Regions from separate parts of the Streptomyces sp. NPDC048442 genome, predicted to be linked through region 3. Evidence: riboswitches for the same ligand, from Rfam matches in the RefSeq annotation. Region 3 holds a riboswitch; each other region holds the start of a gene.
What was found. A riboswitch is a leader RNA that binds a small molecule or an ion and turns the genes downstream of it on or off. The one in region 3 is predicted to bind cobalamin.
Positions count from the first base shown of each region.

Region 1 (5,398 bases), on a different contig from region 3:
ACACCGGCGGCAACAACTGGTACTGGACGATCGACGGCGTCCACATCACCGCCTGAGGTTGGGGCTTACTCACATTAGGCTGGGGGCGTGCACAGGGTTGTGCGCGCCCCTTGTCTTCATGTGTACGCACGGCGGGAGTCCCACCAGATGGCAGAGCGCAAGCCGATCGAATCCTGGCTCACCGACATGGACGGAGTCCTCATCCACGAGGGCGTCCCGATCCCCGGTGCCGACGCCTTCATCAGGAAGCTCCGGGACACCGGAAAGCCGTTCCTGGTACTCACCAACAACTCCATCTACACCGCCCGTGACCTGCACGCACGCCTCGCCCGGATGGGGCTGGACGTGCCGGTGGAGAACATCTGGACCTCCGCGCTCGCCACCGCCCGGTTCCTGGACGACCAGCGCCCCGGCGGCACCGCGTACGTCATCGGCGAGGCAGGACTGACCACCGCGCTGCACGACATCGGGTACGTGCTCACCGACCACGAGCCGGACTACGTGGTGCTCGGCGAGACCCGTACGTACAGCTTCGAGGCCCTCACCAAGGCGATCCGGCTGATCAACGGCGGCGCCCGCTTCATCTGCACCAACCCCGACGAGACCGGCCCCTCCGCCGAGGGCCCGCTGCCCGCCACCGGCGCGGTCGCCGCGCTGATCACCAAGGCGACCGGCAAGGACCCGTACTTCGCGGGCAAGCCCAACCCGCTGATGATGCGCACCGGCCTCAACGCGATCGGCGCGCACTCCGAGTCCAGCGCCATGATCGGCGACCGGATGGACACCGACGTGCTGGCCGGCCTGGAGGCGGGCATGGAGACGTTCCTGGTGCTCACCGGGCTGACCGGCAAGGACGACATCGACCGGTACCCGTTCCGGCCGTCCACCGTCGTCGACTCGATCGCGGACCTGGTCGAGCGCATCTGACGCGCATCTGACGGCTCCGACGACGCCGCAGGGGCCCGTACGGCGCAGTGACGGGCCCCTGCGGATGCGGAACCTCGCGTACGGGTGAATCTTCGAAGTACCAGGAGGTTCACCATGCGCTCATCGCATCTCACTCTGTGTGCGGGTGCGGCACTCGCGGCGGTACTCGTCCCCGCGCCCGCCGCCCTCGCCGCAGTACCGGCCGTCCCCGCGCCGGTCACCGTCACCAACAACGAAGAGAACCGCAACGTCACCGTCACCCCGTCCACCATCGCGGCCGGCGGGGAAGTGGATCTGCGGGTCCACATCTGCAACGGCAAGAAGGCCGTCGGCACGTCGGAGGCGTTCTCCTCGCCCGCGTACTTCAACCCCGCGGCCGACGGCGGCCTGTTCGCCGAGGCGCGCATCCGCTCCGACGCCCAGGGGCGCGACTACGGCATCCACGTCAAGTGCGAGGACGGCGACGGCAGCGCCAGCGGCAACGTCACCGTCGTCCACCACAGGACCGAACCGACCGCCCCCGTCCGCGCGGGCGGCGGCGGCACCGCCCTGGCTGCAGAGTCCGACGGCCCCGGCACCTCGCACACCCTGATCGGCCTCGGCCTCGCGGCCGCCGCCGCCATCGCCATCGCCGGCCGCTCGGCCCGCCGCCGCAAGCGCCTTTAGGGGCGCGGGGCTGTGTCGAATCTGCGGCTCCGCCGCGTGGGCGCGACCAGCCACAACGAACCCGCACGAAGGCAACAAACCCGCCCGAAGGGAGCCCCGCAGCAATGAGCTCCGACCAGACCGCTTCCGGCAAAGGCCGGATGCTCACCGGCATCGCCTGGGCGGTGCTGCTCCTAGGACTGTGGCTGTGGGGCCGCGACCTCACCAACGGCCCGAGCGGCAACGCCGCTCCGACCACCGGTGACGTGGCCGCGGTGGGACGCCCACTGCTGCAGGTCGAACTGCCCGACGCGCACGAACCGGTCACGGGCGTACGCCCCGGCCGCCTCGACGTCCCCTCGCTCGGCATCAAAGCGCCGGTCAGCGCGCGCGGACTCGACGCCGGAGGTGCGGTCGACCCGCCGCCGTACGAGCAGCCGCGCGAGGTCGGCTGGTACCGGAACGGCACCCGCCCCGGAGCGAGCGGAGTCGCCCTGTTCGTGGGGCACGTCGACACCAGGAGCAAACCGGCCGTGTTCTACGGCCTCAGCTCCGCCCGTCCCGGCGAAAAGATCAAGATCACCGGGGCGGACGGAACAGTCACCGAGTTCACCGTCGAAGACGTCCAGGTCTTCAGCCGCGACAAGTTCGACGCGAAGAAGGTCTACGGACCCCGCGAGGACGGCCGCGCCGAGCTGCGCCTGATCACCTGCGGCGGTACGTACGACCACAACGCCCGCTCCTACACGGCCAATGTGGTCGTCTCCGCCTATCTGACGGGCGTCACTCAGGCCCCGGCGGTCGCCGGTGCCGAGTCTTGAGAAGACGCAGCCTGAGAGGACGCGGCCCGAGCGGGGGCGGGTGATCCGGCCCGCTTCGTGGCACGCAGCCCAAGACCGCCGAAGACCGCCGCGAACACGGCCCACAGCAGCACCTGCGACCCGAGCGACAGCACCCGGAAGTCCCACAACAGCGTTGCGGGTACGGGGACTTCGTCCGGATTGCCGGGCAGCAGGAACAGTACGGCGAGGGTGGCCGCCCCGATCAGGAACACCGCCCCGTGCCGCACCGGGTCCGCCTTGCCCGCCAGGCGTACGTACACCTGCCAGGCCAGCAGCATGCCCAGGACCGAGATGACGACGGCGGCCAGCCACAGCGTCTGGCGCTCGCCGACGGTGTTGGCGTCGCCGACGCCGGGCGGGGCTGCCGGGTAACGCAGCCCCGGCAGCAGCGCGACCGCGACGAACGCGGCGGCGCAGAACGCGAGGGCCCGCGGCCACGCCCGTACGAGGAAGCCGGTACGGCGGTGCACCAGCGCATAGGCGACCGCGAACAGCGCGCCCAGGGCCAGGCCGGCGACGACGGCCGTGACGACCAGGCCGAAGTGCTGCTGGGAGCGGGAGAACAGTTCCTCGTGGTGCTCCGCGACGGCGCCCGCCGCCGCGTGCGCGTGCTCCGCCGCCTCCGCCTTGGCCGAACGCGCCTCTTCGAGGACGATCGCCCTGTCCATCACGGGTTCGGCGAGCAGCAGCGAGAACAGGCCGGTGACCAGGCCTGCGGCCCCGCCCGCCGCGAGACCGCGGCCGAGCAGGGGAAGTACGGGACTCGGGTTGTTCATGGTGCGTACGGCCCCGATCAGTGGCAAGGGGCACCGAAGAGGTGCCGGCCGTCGTGCGAGAACTCGTGCAGGTAGCTGCCGGTCGCGGAGATGATGTGGCCGTTGTCCATGAACACGGCGTACAGCGCGATCAGGGCCACGATCACCGCGGCGGCCAGGATCATCAGATCCCGGGTGCGGGTGGTCGCGGCAGCCAGGTCGGTGGTCTGTGCGGACTGCTGGGCAGACACGGACATGTCGGGTGAGCCTCCTTCTGGGGTTTCCACGCCCCATGGCAGGAGGACGACGGGTCAGTTCCTGACTCCCACAGCCGCATGCGGCAGCTGTGGTCACAGTGGCGGGACCGCCCCGGAATCGCACCGGAGTTCCTGCTTACCGTCGCCTCGAAGTGTGGAGTTGTCCTCCGGAGAGTCCCAGCCTGGCAGTGCACTGTCAATACGCCCCAGGGGGGCGCGAGAACGCTCAGGGGGGCGTGAGAAGCACCTGGCCCGGCCGACTGCTCGCTCCCCCCGGAGCCGTCGGCCGGGCCGGTCCTCGACCGCGCGCGCACGAACTGCGGGAGAAGCCCGGCGCCGTCGCGGGAGGTTCTGGAGAAACCAACTCGGAACTGCGGGCCGGGGGCTGGGGCCGCCCTCCCACTCTAGAGGGCTCAAGCTCCGTTCTCCATAGGGGAATTGACGCAATGTCACAGCAAAGTCGCTGCGGGTGTAGCCCCAGTTGTCCCCACCGCGTCAGCGAGAACCGTTTTCTCCGCTCTTGTCCTGGGTGCGGGGCGTCCCGCGGGACTCCTTACGGGATTCCTTGCGGGGTTCCGTACGCGGCTTCGCACGGACCGCCTCCGAGTCCAGCGTCCCCTGTACCAGCTCCAGCGCCACCTCCGACAGCGCCAGCTGATTCCGGCGTGCGTACGACCGCATCCCGGCGAACGCTTCGTCCACCGAGACCGCCCACCGCTCGGCGAGCATCCCCTTGGCCTGCTCCAGGCGCACCCGGCTGGTCAGCGCCGACTGGAGCTGCCCGGTGAGCAGCTCGCTCTGCCGGATGGTGCGCTGCTGGAGGATGCCGATGGTCGCGGCGTCCGCGAGGGCCTGCGCCAGCTCCACGTCACCGGGCCCCAGCTCCAGCCGGGGCGTGGTGACGAACAGGTTGAGGGCGCCGATCACCGTGTCGCGCAGCCGCAGCGGGATCGCGTACGTGGCGTGGAAGCCGTACTCCCGGGCGCGCGGAGCGAACACCGGCCAGCGCTCCAGGATCTCCGCGGTGTCCAGGGAGACCGGCAGAACGGTCGTACGGCTGTGGAAGCAGTCCAGGCAGGGGCCCTCCTGGTGCTGGATCTCCAGCAGGTCGAGCAGCCAGGCGCGCTCGTCGGACGACGCCGCGGTCTGCAGCTGGCCGCGCTGGTTGACCAGCATCAGCCCGGCGGCCGACACATCGAGCAGCTCGACGCAGCGGACGGCCAGCCGTTGCAGAAACTCGATCACGTCGAAGTCGTCGACCAGAGTGTCGGCCAGCTCGACGAAAGCCGTCGCGATCTTCTGTTCGCGCACGTTGCTGTCCATGCCTGTCACCCACATCTGTCATGCTGCCGGGCGGGGCGCCCGGGGCGCTTCCCATGAGTCATCGTGTCGATTCCGATCCGTCGCCGTCGCGCAGCGCCCCGTCGGAGGTGAAGCGCAGCCGCCGCGCCACCACATCCCTGGCTACTTCCAGGATGGGCGCTTCGGCGGCGTACGCATAAGCCCGCAGCCGTACCAGGGCCGCCGCGGGGGGCACGCCGAGCCGGACCGAGATCATCCCGGTGGCCTGGTGCACCTCCGCCCGGTACAGGGACGCGTCCGCCGCGAGCCAGCTGCCGGTGCCGGGTCCCGCGCTCTCCGTACTGCCCAGCAGGGTCAGGGTCAGCGCGTCCGCGAACACCAGCAGGTTGGCGAGCGACTCCTGGTCCAGCGGGGCGGGGTCGGCCCGGTGACAGGTCAGGACCCCCACCAGGATCGCGCCGATCTGCAGCGGTACGGAGAACACCGCCCGCACCCCGAGCATCTCGGCGGCGGGCAGGAAACCGGGCCAGCGCTCCCGCGAGACCAGCCCCAGGTCGCCCTCCAGGACGAGCCGGCCGGTGCGCAGCGCGTCCGTGCCGGGCCCCTCGCCGAGAGTGAACTGGAGATCCTCCAGCGCCACGCTCGCGGACCCCGAGAACCACACCGGTTC
Region 1 is NZ_JBEZKB010000001.1:603,560-608,957, reverse strand. Features, by position in the region: gene AB0D18_RS02915 (alkaline phosphatase family protein) at 1-56, shown strand, start outside; gene AB0D18_RS02910 (HAD-IIA family hydrolase) at 148-927, shown strand; gene AB0D18_RS02905 (hypothetical protein) at 1,042-1,593, shown strand; gene AB0D18_RS02900 (class F sortase) at 1,698-2,393, shown strand; gene AB0D18_RS02895 (CbtA family protein) at 2,360-3,190, opposite strand; gene AB0D18_RS02890 (CbtB-domain containing protein) at 3,208-3,426, opposite strand; cobalamin riboswitch at 3,461-3,623, opposite strand; gene AB0D18_RS02885 (GAF and ANTAR domain-containing protein) at 3,922-4,749, opposite strand; gene AB0D18_RS02880 (GAF and ANTAR domain-containing protein) at 4,808-5,398, opposite strand, start outside.
Region 1: linked by a shared signal. The riboswitch ahead of AB0D18_RS02890 (CbtB-domain containing protein) and the one ahead of AB0D18_RS19505 (iron ABC transporter permease) in region 3 are both predicted to bind cobalamin.

Region 2 (5,398 bases), on a different contig from region 3:
CCCGGTAACCGCCCGGGTGGTCCGTCGTCTCCGTCGTGACGGGATAGACCAGCGCCTCCTCGACGTGGTCCGCACGGATGTGCTTCGCCGCGATGGACCGCGCTATCGACCGCCCGTGCCGGGCGCTGTGGTACGCGATCACATCGGCCTCGGCGATGATCTCCACCGCGCGTACGGTCATCAGGGAGGGGTCGCCGGGGCCGAGCCCGACTCCGTACAACCGCCCCCTGCTCTGCTCGCTCACGCTCACTCTTCCTCGCTGGCGATCGCGTTGAGCGCGGCGGCGGCCATGGCGCTGCCGCCCCGCCTGCCGCGCACGATCAGGTGCTCAAGACCGGACCCGTGCACAGCGAGGGCGTCCTTGGACTCCGCCGCGCCCACGAAACCGACCGGGACGCCGATGACGGCCGCCGGGCGCGGGGCGCCCGCCTCGATCATTTCGAGCAGTCGGAACAGCGAAGTCGGCGCGTTGCCGACGGCGACGACGGAGCCTTCGAGACGGTCGCGCCACAGCTCCATCGCGGCGGCGCTGCGGGTCGTGCCGAGCTCCTTCGCGAGGGCGGGCACCGAGGGGTCGGACAGCGTGCACAGCACGTCGTTGTCCGCGGGCAGCCGCTTGCGGGTGACGCCGCTGGCGACCATCTGCACGTCGCACAGGATGGGCGCACCGGCCCGCAGCGCGGCCCTGGCGTCGGCCACCACGTTCGGGCTGAACACGAGGTCCTGCACGAGGTCGACCATGCCGCAGGCGTGGATCATACGGACCGCGACCTGGCTGACGTCGGCGGGCAGGCCCGCCAGGTCCGCCTCGGCGCGGATCGTGGCGAAGGACTGGCGGTAGATCGCCGGTCCGTCCTTCTCGTACTGATGCACTGTGCTGTCGCTCTCTTCTGCGGATGCGGATGCGGATGCGGATGCGGTTACGGATTGCGGATACGGACGTGATGGATCGGAAGGGTGGTGCAGGCGGTGCAGCGGTGTCAGTCCCGCGTCCCGCGAGCGGCCGCCACCGTGGCGGACAACGCGTGCGAACCTCCGGGAACGAGGACCGGCTCGTCGCGGATACTGCCCCTTACGACGGCGACCTCGTGGCCCTCGGCTGTGGCGACCACGTCGACCCGGTCACCGTGCGGATGCCCGCACCGGCGCGCACACCCGGACCAGTAGACAGGAAGCGCCCCGACAGGTCCCACAGCGGCCCCCGCCAGGGCCCGTACGTCGGAGAGGGACTTCGCACAGCCGGGCCGGCCGATGCAGGCGCCGACACCGGTCCAGGGCGAGTCCGCCCCGATGACCAGACCGGCTTCGCCCAGCGCGTGCAGCGCACCGGCGGCCCGTTCCGGGGCGACCCCGGGCACGACGACGCCGCGCCACGGGGTCAGCCGCAGCGTCCCGTCACCGTGCTGCCCGGCGGTGTCCGCCAGCAGCCGCCACTGTGCCGCGGTGATACGCCCGAGGGGCACGCCCACGGACAGGGCCGCGGTGGCACGCCCCGCCCCGGTCACGATGCCGGGCCCGGGAGCCGCCGCCGCACGGGGCCGTGGGGGGCTCGGAGCGAGCTCCGCGCCGACACCGGCCGACCGCAGCGCCCGTACCACCTCCATGAGGAGCGCGTCGGCGCCGTCGGGCAGATCGGCCACCCGCCAGGTGCCCGCGTCCGGCGCACTGTCGAGGAACGTTTCGGCGGCGACCAGCGCGGCCCGCGCCGCCTGTCCGTACGGGACGAGCACCGCCTCCCGCGCCGTACCCATGCGCAGCAGCGCCCGGTCGCCGTCGTGAGCCGGGAGTTCCCCGTCGCCGCCTTGCGCCGGCAGCCTGTCGCCGCCCCGCGCCAGCAGCGTCACGTCGCCGCCCAGTGCGTCCACGTCGCCGCGGCCGTCGTCGAGAGCGAACAGGAACCGCCCCGACAGCGCCGCCGCCCGGTCGCTCCCGCACAGCAGCCCGTCGAGCTCCGACAGCCACGGACCGACGTCGGCCCGCCCCAAGTTGTCGAGTCCCGACAGGGGAGAGGCCACGATGTTCCGTACCCGCTCGTGCCGTTCGGAGGGCAGCAGCCCCGATCCGCCCAGCACCCGGGCCAGTTCGCCGCCGCAGTCCGCCGTCAGGGCGCGCAGCTGCACATTGCCGCGGGAAGTGAGGTGAATGTCACCATCGCCCCACCGCCCGGCCAACTCACCGAGCGCATCGGCCTGTCCCGCGGCCAGCACGCCACCGGGCACGCGCACCCGCGCCAGCGCCCCGTCGTCCGCGCGGTGCAGCCGCAGGGACCCCGGGCACGCGTCACCACGGGTCCTGGCAGAGCTCTCTCCCGCGGGCAGCGGCGAAATGGCAGGTGGGGACATGGCGGCGAGCATACCGACCCGCACCCGGCCGCCGTTCGACAACCGGGTGCCGCCGCCTTGACCCGGGGCCCTAATATGCCTGGTGGCGGGCCTTCGGGCCCGTTGTCGCCACCGAAGGCGACAGAGGAGGAAGCCCGGTGCGATTCCGGCGCGGTCCCGCCACTGTGAGTCCGGCCCACCGGCCGGACGAGTCAGGAACTCCTTTCCCCAAGCTCCCGGCTCCGGCCGGGCGGGGGAATCCATCGACGATCACCGCCCGGGGCGTGGACACCCCGAGGAAGGCCCGACGCCGCATGATCCTGCTCCTGTCGACGTCCGACACCGACCTGCTCAGTGCCCGTTCCTCGGACGGCCCGGTCAGCTACCGCTACGCCAACCCCTCCCGGCTCCCGCTGTCCGACCTCCCCGAGCTCCTCGACGGCACCGACCTCGTCGTCGTGCGCCTCCTCGGCGGTGTCCGCGCCTGGCAGGACGGCCTCGACCAGGTCCTCGCCACCGGCCGCCCCGTCGTCGTCCTCACCGGTGAACAGGCCCCGGACGCCCAGCTGATGGCAGCCTCCACCGTCCCCGTCGGCATCGCCGCCGAGGCCCACGCCTACCTGGCGCACGGCGGCCCCGCCAACCTGGAGCAGCTCGCCCGGTTCCTCTCCGACACCGTCCTGCTCACCGGCCACGGCTTCGAGTCGCCCGCACCCGCACCCTCATGGGGGCCGCTGGAGCGCACGGCCCGCGAGGTCGAGGGACCGACCGTCGCGGTCCTCTACTACCGCGCCCACCACATGAGCGGCAACACCGCCTTCATCGACGCCCTGTGCGGCGAGATCGAGGCCGCCGGAGCCCGGCCGCTGCCGCTGTACGTCGCCTCGCTGCGCACCCCCGAGCCCGAACTCATCGACGCACTGAGGGCCGCCGACGCCATCGTCACCACCGTCCTCGCCGCGGGCGGCACCCGCCCCGCCGAGGCATCGGCCGGCGGCGACGACGAGTCCTGGGACGCGGGCGCCCTCACCGGCCTCGACATCCCCATCCTCCAGGCGCTCTGCCTGACCAGTTCGCGCAGCGACTGGGAGGACAACGACGAGGGCGTCTCGCCGCTCGACGCGGCCAGCCAGATCGCCGTCCCCGAGTTCGACGGCCGCCTGATCACCGTCCCGTTCTCCTTCAAGGAGATCGACGAGGACGGCCTGCCCGCGTACGTCGCCGACACCGAGCGCGCCGCCCGCGTCGCCGGAATCGCCGTACGCCACGCACGACTTCGGCACATCCCCAACGCCGACAAGCGCATCGCCCTCGTCCTCTCCGCGTACCCGACGAAGCACTCCCGGATCGGCAACGCGGTCGGCCTCGACACCCCCGCCAGCGCCATCGCCCTGCTCCGCCGCCTCAAGGAGGAGGGCTACGACTTCGGTACCAAGGAGATCCCCGGCCTCGTCTCCGGCGACGGCGACGAACTGATCTACGCGCTCATCGAGGCCGGCGGCCACGACCAGGAATGGCTCACCGAGGAGCAGCTGGCCCGCAACCCGGTCCGCATCCCGGCCGCCGACTACCGGCGCTGGTTCGCGACCCTGCCCGCCGAGCTCCGCGACTCCGTCGACCAGCACTGGGGCCAGGCACCCGGCGAGATGTTCGTCGACCGCTCCGCCAACCCGGAGGGCGACATCGTGCTGGCCGCCCTGCGGTTCGGCAACCTGCTCATCCTCATCCAGCCGCCGCGCGGCTTCGGCGAGAACCCGATCGCGATCTACCACGACCCCGATCTGCCGCCGTCCCACCACTACCTGGCCGCCTACCGCTGGATCGCCGCGTCCGCCGCCGACAACGGCTTCGGCGCCGACGCGATGATCCACCTCGGCAAGCACGGCAACCTGGAGTGGCTGCCCGGCAAGAACGCCGGACTCTCCGCCGCCTGCGGCCCCGACGCCGCCCTCGGCGACATCCCCCTCATCTACCCGTTCCTGGTCAACGACCCGGGCGAGGGCACCCAGGCCAAGCGCCGCGTGCACGCCACCCTCGTCGACCACCTGGTGCCGCCGATGGCCCGCGCCGACAGCTACGGCGACATCGCCCGCCTGGAACAACTCCTCGACGAGCACGCCCAGATCGCGTCCATGGACCCGGCGAAGCTGCCCGCGATCCGCGCCCAGATCTGGACGCTCATCCAGGCCGCGAAGCTCGACCACGACCTGGGGCTGCAGGACCGCCCCGAGGACGAGGGCTTCGACGAGTTCATCATGCATCTCGACGGCTGGCTCTGCGAGATCAAGGACGTCCAGATCCGCGACGGCCTGCACGTACTCGGCGGCGCCCCCGCCGGAGCCGCCCGCGTCAACCTGGTCCTGGCGATCCTGCGCGCCCGCCAGATCTGGGGCGGCACCGCGTCCCTGCCCGGCCTGCGCGAGGCCCTCGGCCTCGACGAGTCCGCCGCGCGGCGCACCGCCGCCGACGAGATCGAGGAGCAGGCCAGGACCCTCGTACAGGCGATGGAGGACGCCGACTGGGACCCGTCCGCAGTCGCCGGCGTCGCTGCCGGCCAGCCGCAGTCGGTCGCCGACATCCTCGACTTCGCCGCCCGCGAGGTCGTCCCGCGCCTGGCCGCCACCACCGACGAACTCACCCACGCCGTCCACGCGTTGAACGGCGGCTTCGTCCCGGCAGGCCCCTCGGGATCCCCGCTCCGCGGCCTCGTCAACGTCCTGCCGACCGGCCGCAACTTCTACTCCGTCGACCCCAAGGCCGTGCCCTCCAAGCTCGCCTGGGAGACCGGCCAGGCCCTCGCCGACTCCCTCGTGGAGCGGTACAGGGCCGACAACGGCGAGTGGCCCACCTCCGTCGGCCTCTCCCTCTGGGGTACGAGCGCCATGCGCACGGCCGGCGACGACATCGCAGAAGCCTTCGCGCTCCTCGGCGTCCGCCCCGTCTGGGACGACGCCTCGCGCCGCGTCACCGGCCTCGAAGCGATCCCGACCGCCGAACTCGGCCGCCCCCGCATCGACGTCACCCTGCGCATCTCGGGCTTCTTCCGCGACGCGTTCCCGCACACCATCGGCCTCCTC
Region 2 is NZ_JBEZKB010000011.1:218,514-223,911, reverse strand. Features, by position in the region: gene AB0D18_RS19215 (precorrin-2 C(20)-methyltransferase) at 1-250, opposite strand, end outside; gene AB0D18_RS19210 (precorrin-8X methylmutase) at 247-873, opposite strand; gene AB0D18_RS19205 (hypothetical protein) at 981-2,354, opposite strand; cobalamin riboswitch at 2,432-2,559, shown strand; gene cobN (cobaltochelatase subunit CobN) at 2,636-5,398, shown strand, end outside.
Region 2: linked by a shared signal. The riboswitch ahead of cobN (cobaltochelatase subunit CobN) and the one ahead of AB0D18_RS19505 (iron ABC transporter permease) in region 3 are both predicted to bind cobalamin.

Region 3 (5,398 bases):
AGGACTTCAGGAACTTCCGCTTCTGCTCGGCGGTGGTGTCCCCGTAGTTGTTGATGACGATCACCTCGGGGTCGCGTTCGACGACGGTCTCCCAGCCCACCGTCGCCCAGCTGTCCTTGAGGTCCTTCATCACGTGGTCGCCGCCCGCCCTGGTGATGATGTCGTGCGGCGCGGCGTACAGACCGGAGGTGAACGGCTTGTCCTGCCCGCCGTCGTAGAGGAAGACCCGCGGCCGGTCGGCTCCCTTGAGCGCTCCGGCCTGCGCGCCGGCCACCTGTCCCCGGAACTTCGTGACGAGGGCCTCCGCGCGGTCCTCCACGTCGAAGATCCGGCCCAGGTTCCGCAGGTCTGTGTAGAGCGCGTCGAGCGGCGGCATCACGCCGCGGGCCGTGCCGCCCCGCCCGTTGCGGCAGGACTCGCTCAGGAGGTACGAGTCGATGCCGACCTTCTTCAGGTCGGCGGGGGTGAAGCCCTCGCCCTCGTTGAAGCCGTAGTTCCAGCCCGCGAAGACGAGGTCGGCGCGGGCGTCGAGGGCCATCTCCTTGTTGATCTGCTTCTTCGAGAGCCATGTGACCTTGCTGTAGCCGGCCTTCCAGGGCACGGAGTCGAGGTCGCCCTTGTCGTCGGGCATCACGAAGCCCGCCATGTTCTTTTCGAGGCCGAGCGCGAACATGATCTCGGTGATGCCGACGTCGTTGGTGACCACGCGCTGCGGGGCCTTGGCGTAGGTCTTCTTCTCGCCGCAGTTGTCGACGGTGACGGGGTAGTGGCTTCCGGCGGCCTTGTCGTCGGCGGCCGGCGTGACCTGTGCGCCGCAGCCGGTAAGAGCGACGGTGGCGAGGGAAGCGGCGACGGTGACGGCGGGTCGTATGCGCATGGGGCCGTGGTTCCTTACGGGGTGGCGGGCAGGAGGCGGTCGAACAGCAGCTGTACGGCGCCGGACTCGGGGTGCGGCACGCGGTGCGCCCGTACGCCGAAGACCTCGGCCAGCAGCTCGGGCGTGAGCACGTCGTGCGGGACGCCGTGGGCGACGATCCGGCCCGCGTCGATGACGTACAGCAGATCGCAGTGGAGGGCGGCGAGGTTGAGGTCGTGCAGTGCGGTGAGCACGGTCAGGCCGCTGCCGCGCACCAGGGCCAGTACGTCGAGCTGCTGGGCGATGTCGAGGTGATTGGTGGGCTCGTCGAGGACGAGCACCCGTGGCTGCTGGGCAAGCGCGCGGGCGATCAGGACGCGCTGCTTCTCGCCGCCGGAGAGGGTGACGAAGCCGCGTCCCGCGAGGTGGGCGGCGCCGACCCTGGCCAGCGCGGTCTCGCACACCTGCCGGTCCTCGTCGGTGGTGCGGGCCACCGACCGCTGGTGCGGCAGCCGTCCCATCGCCACGACCTCGGAGACAGTGAAGTCGAACTCGGCGACCGCTTCCTGGGGCAGCGCGGCCAGCCGCCTGGCGCCTTCGCGCGCGGTCATCGCGTGCAGGTCGTCGCCGTCGACGAGGACGGTTCCGCCGACGGGACGCAGCGCCCGGTAGACGCAGCGCAACAGGGTCGACTTCCCGCTGCCGTTGGGGCCGACGAGCCCGACGAGCTGCCCGTCGTCGGCGTGCAGCGTGACGTCCTCGACGAGGCGTGCCCCGGCGATCTCGACGGTCAGTTCGTCGATGTCGATACGCATCACACGCCTCCGAAGCTGTACGAGTTGCGGCGCATCAGCAGCACGAAGCACGGCACGCCGATGGCCGCGGTGAGGACGCCGACCGGGAGTTCGACGGGGGCGAGCACCGCGCGGGACAGGATGTCCACCCAGACCAGCAGGACCGCGCCCATGAGCGGGGCGACGGCGAGCAGCCGCCGGTGGTCGGCGCCGACCAGCATGCGTACGGCGTGCGGGACCATCAGGCCGACGAAGCCGATCGCCCCGCTGACCGCGACCACGGCGCCCGTGACGGCCGCGGTCACCAGGAACAGCTCCTTGCGCAGCCGTCCCGCGTCCACGCCGAGCGAGGCGGCGGTCTCGTCGCCCATGGCGAGGGCGTTGAGGCGGCGCGCCGACCACATGAGGTGGGTGAGGCCCGCCAGTACGGCGGTGGCGGCGATCGGTACGGAGGCCCAGTTGGCGCCGCCGAGGCTGCCGAGCAGCCACATCATCGCGGAGCGGGCGGCCTCGCCGCGTTCGGCGGCGAAGACCATGAAGGTGGTGATCGCCGAGAAGCCGTAGTACATCGCGGTGCCCGTCAGCACGAGCCGCAGCGGTGTCAGCCCGCGTGGCGTGCGGGCGATCGCGTACACCAGCGTCATCGCGAGGAGCGCGGAGCCGAAGGCGGCGGCGGACAGCGCCCAGACGCCGAGCGCGCCGAGCGCCCCGAAGAGCAGCACCGCGTTGGCGCCGACGGCCGCGCCCGACGAGATGCCGAGGACGAACGGGTCGGCCAGTGCGTTGCGCACCATGGCCTGCACGGCGACGCCGATGCCGGAAAGACCCGCCCCCACGACGGCGGCCAGTACGGCGCGCGGGAAGCGCAGTTCCCAGACGATGGTGTACGCCGGAACCTGCTCGGCGGATATGGTCCCGCCGCTCAACCCGGCCCACAGGTACCGCAGCACCTCGCCCCAGGTGAGCCCGGAAGCCCCGATGCCCGCCCCGCAGACCAGGGAGAGCAGGAGGGCGGCCCCCAGGACGACGACGAGCAGCGGCACGGACGCGCGCCGTGGCGGCGCGGGGCCGGCGCCGGCGCCGGCAGGGGTCGCATGCGAGGACGCGGTCGGCTGGTGTTCTGCGGTCGGCTGATGTTCGACGGACGTGGCCACGGGCGGTTCGCTTTCGCCTCGGGCCGTGCGCTGCGCGCCGGAAGCAGCGGCCCGGGACGCGGGGCGCCCTGTGCAGCACCTCTCGCAGTCCACGGCGAATTGACAGGAGCCTTCACCGCCGCGGGTAATCGGGCTCACGGAGCGTTGAGTCCACTCCGTCTACCGTTGCGGGTCAGCGCCGGACTCTCACCGGACTTCCCCCGCGGGGCGTCTGCAGCTTAACGCGTCGACCTGGCGGTATCCGCAGCCGCGGTCTCCCGGGACGGCTCGGCGAGGGTGGCACGGCGGAGGGCGGGGAGGGCCGCGGCAACGGCGAGCGTCGCGGCGACGCAGACCAGGCCGCCGGTGATCACGGCGGTGCGGGCGGTGGTGAGTTCGGCGAGGAAGCCGAGGCCCGCGTTGCCGAGCGCAGGGGAGACCGAGGCGGCGTCGATGAGGAGCAGGCCGACGAGGAGCCGGTGCCCCCGCACGTACCGCACGCCGTCCGCCACGGCCGCGAACGACTGGCTGACCCCCTTGCCCGTACGGCGGTGGCGGCGGGAGGCAGCGTGGAGCTGCAGGACGTCCTGCACGACCGCCCGCCCGCCCACCTGGGCCCCGCGGACCTGGAACACCTGCGACCGTCCTGGCTGCACCCGGCGGCCGAAACGGACACGGCGGGAACGGGCGCGGAGACGGACGTGGAGCTGCCGTATCCGAGCCGTCTCGGCGGGCTCAAGTTCCCTTCCCCCGACGCCCGGTTCGAGTTCTCGCTCACCCTCCTCACCGAGGGAGTCGCCGCACTCGCGCAGCAAGCGAAAGCCATCTGACCCGCCGCGCGGGAGCGGGCGGTCCAGGCGGCCCGCTCAGTCCCCGTAGCGCTCCAGCACGTCGAGCATCGCCTTCGGCTTCTGCCAGATGTCGCGTTCCTTGTGGGCCCAGTCGGACGCGGCCCGGCCGAGTGCGCGGGCCTCGTCGCGGTGGGCCGCCACCCAGCGCAGGCGCCGGGCCGTCGCCGCGACGTCGGGGACACCGCGTACTCCGCAGTGCCCCAAGTGCGGTTCGTACACGTCCTCCCAGTGCGACGGCGGTACGGCCAGTACGAGGTCGCCCGCGTCCCGGCAGACGTCGCCCTGCCCCTCGGACGACAGCGCGACCACGGGCAGACCGGTCGCCATGCCCTCGATCAGGGGCAGCCCGAAGCCCTCGCTGCCCAGCGCGAGCAGCACGTCGGCCCGCTCGTACCAGTGCAGGATGCCGCGGGTCGGCTCGTTCTCGTCCACGATCGTGACGCGGGGGTCCTGTGAGGTCAGGCCGCCGCGCCCCTCGGCGCCGAAGCGCGCCTTGATCACCAGGCGGGCGGTCGGATCGCCGTCGAAGGCCAGTCGCCAGGCGTCCACCGCCTGGGCGACGTGCTTGCGCGGTACGACCGTGCCGACGACCAGCGTGGTGATGCCCGCGCGCTCGGGGCGCGCCACCCAGGGGTACACGTCGGCGTCGACGCCGTCCGGGGTGACCTCGATGGGCACGGTGATCCCGCTGGCGCGGAACATGTCGGCGACGAACCTGGTCGGCACCATCAGGGCCCGTGCGCGGTTGAGCGGTCCGACCCAGCTCGCGGGCAGCCGGCTCGACTCCCACATCGTATGGATCAGGTGCGGGCGCGAAGCGAAGCGTTCGAGCTCCGGCCGCACCCACGAGTTGAAGAGCAGCGGGCCCGGTTCGAGCCCCCTGGACGCCGCCACGACGTCGAGCATTTCCGGGGACAGCCCGGCCTTCTCCAGTTTGAACGGGACCAGGTTGACCCGGACCCCGAGCCTGCTGAGGCCGACGACGATGTATTCGGAGATGCCCGCGTAGCCGTCGTGCACGTAGAACTCCCCCGCCAGGTTGACCGATCTGCTCACCGGTCGACCACCGTGAGTTCGCTCTCGCGCACCCATGCGAGGACCTCGTCCACCATGACGCCGAGCGGGGTGTCGGCGGTGAAGCCCAGCACCTCCGCGGCCTTCCGGGTGTCGGGCTTGCGGACGCGCACGTCGTCGGGGAAGGCCTCCTCGTGCCGGAGCACCAGCGGCTCTCCGGGGTTGACCCGGTTCCAGACGAACTCGGCGAGTTCGGCGATGGTGCACCCGTGCTGTCCGGAGAGGTTGAAGTCCTCGTTGTGCGCGGCCTGAGACTCCATGGCCAGGACGATGCCGCGGGCCATGTCCTTGGCGTGGGTGAAGGTGCGGAACTGGCGTCCGTCGCCGAGGATGCGGAACGGGTTCTCCCGTCGCAGCGCCCGCTCGACGAAGTCGGGGATGACGTGCCCGCGCACCATGTGCTGCTGCTCGCCGGAAGAGGTGCTGCCGTGCGTGGCGTGCCGCTCGCCCGCGCCGACGCAGTTGAACGGGCGGACGATGGTGTACGGCAGGCCGTACTGGGACCAGGCCGCCCTGGCGTAGTACTCGACGGCCAGCTTCTGGAATCCGTAGGCGGTGGCGGGCGGCGCCACGACCCGCTCGTCGCCCTCCCGGAATCCGCTGCCCGCGTGGCCCTCGTACACCATGGAGGAGCTGACGTAGGTGACCTTGCGGAGCTTTTCGCCGTGCCGCCTCATGCCGACCTCGGCC
Region 3 is NZ_JBEZKB010000012.1:57,842-63,239, forward strand. Features, by position in the region: gene AB0D18_RS19495 (ABC transporter substrate-binding protein) at 1-877, opposite strand, end outside; gene AB0D18_RS19500 (ABC transporter ATP-binding protein) at 892-1,671, opposite strand; gene AB0D18_RS19505 (iron ABC transporter permease) at 1,671-2,693, opposite strand; cobalamin riboswitch at 2,907-3,050, opposite strand; gene AB0D18_RS19510 (hypothetical protein) at 3,023-3,376, opposite strand; gene AB0D18_RS19515 (hypothetical protein) at 3,353-3,613, shown strand; gene AB0D18_RS19520 (glycosyltransferase family 4 protein) at 3,650-4,690, opposite strand; gene AB0D18_RS19525 (NAD-dependent epimerase/dehydratase family protein) at 4,687-5,398, opposite strand, start outside.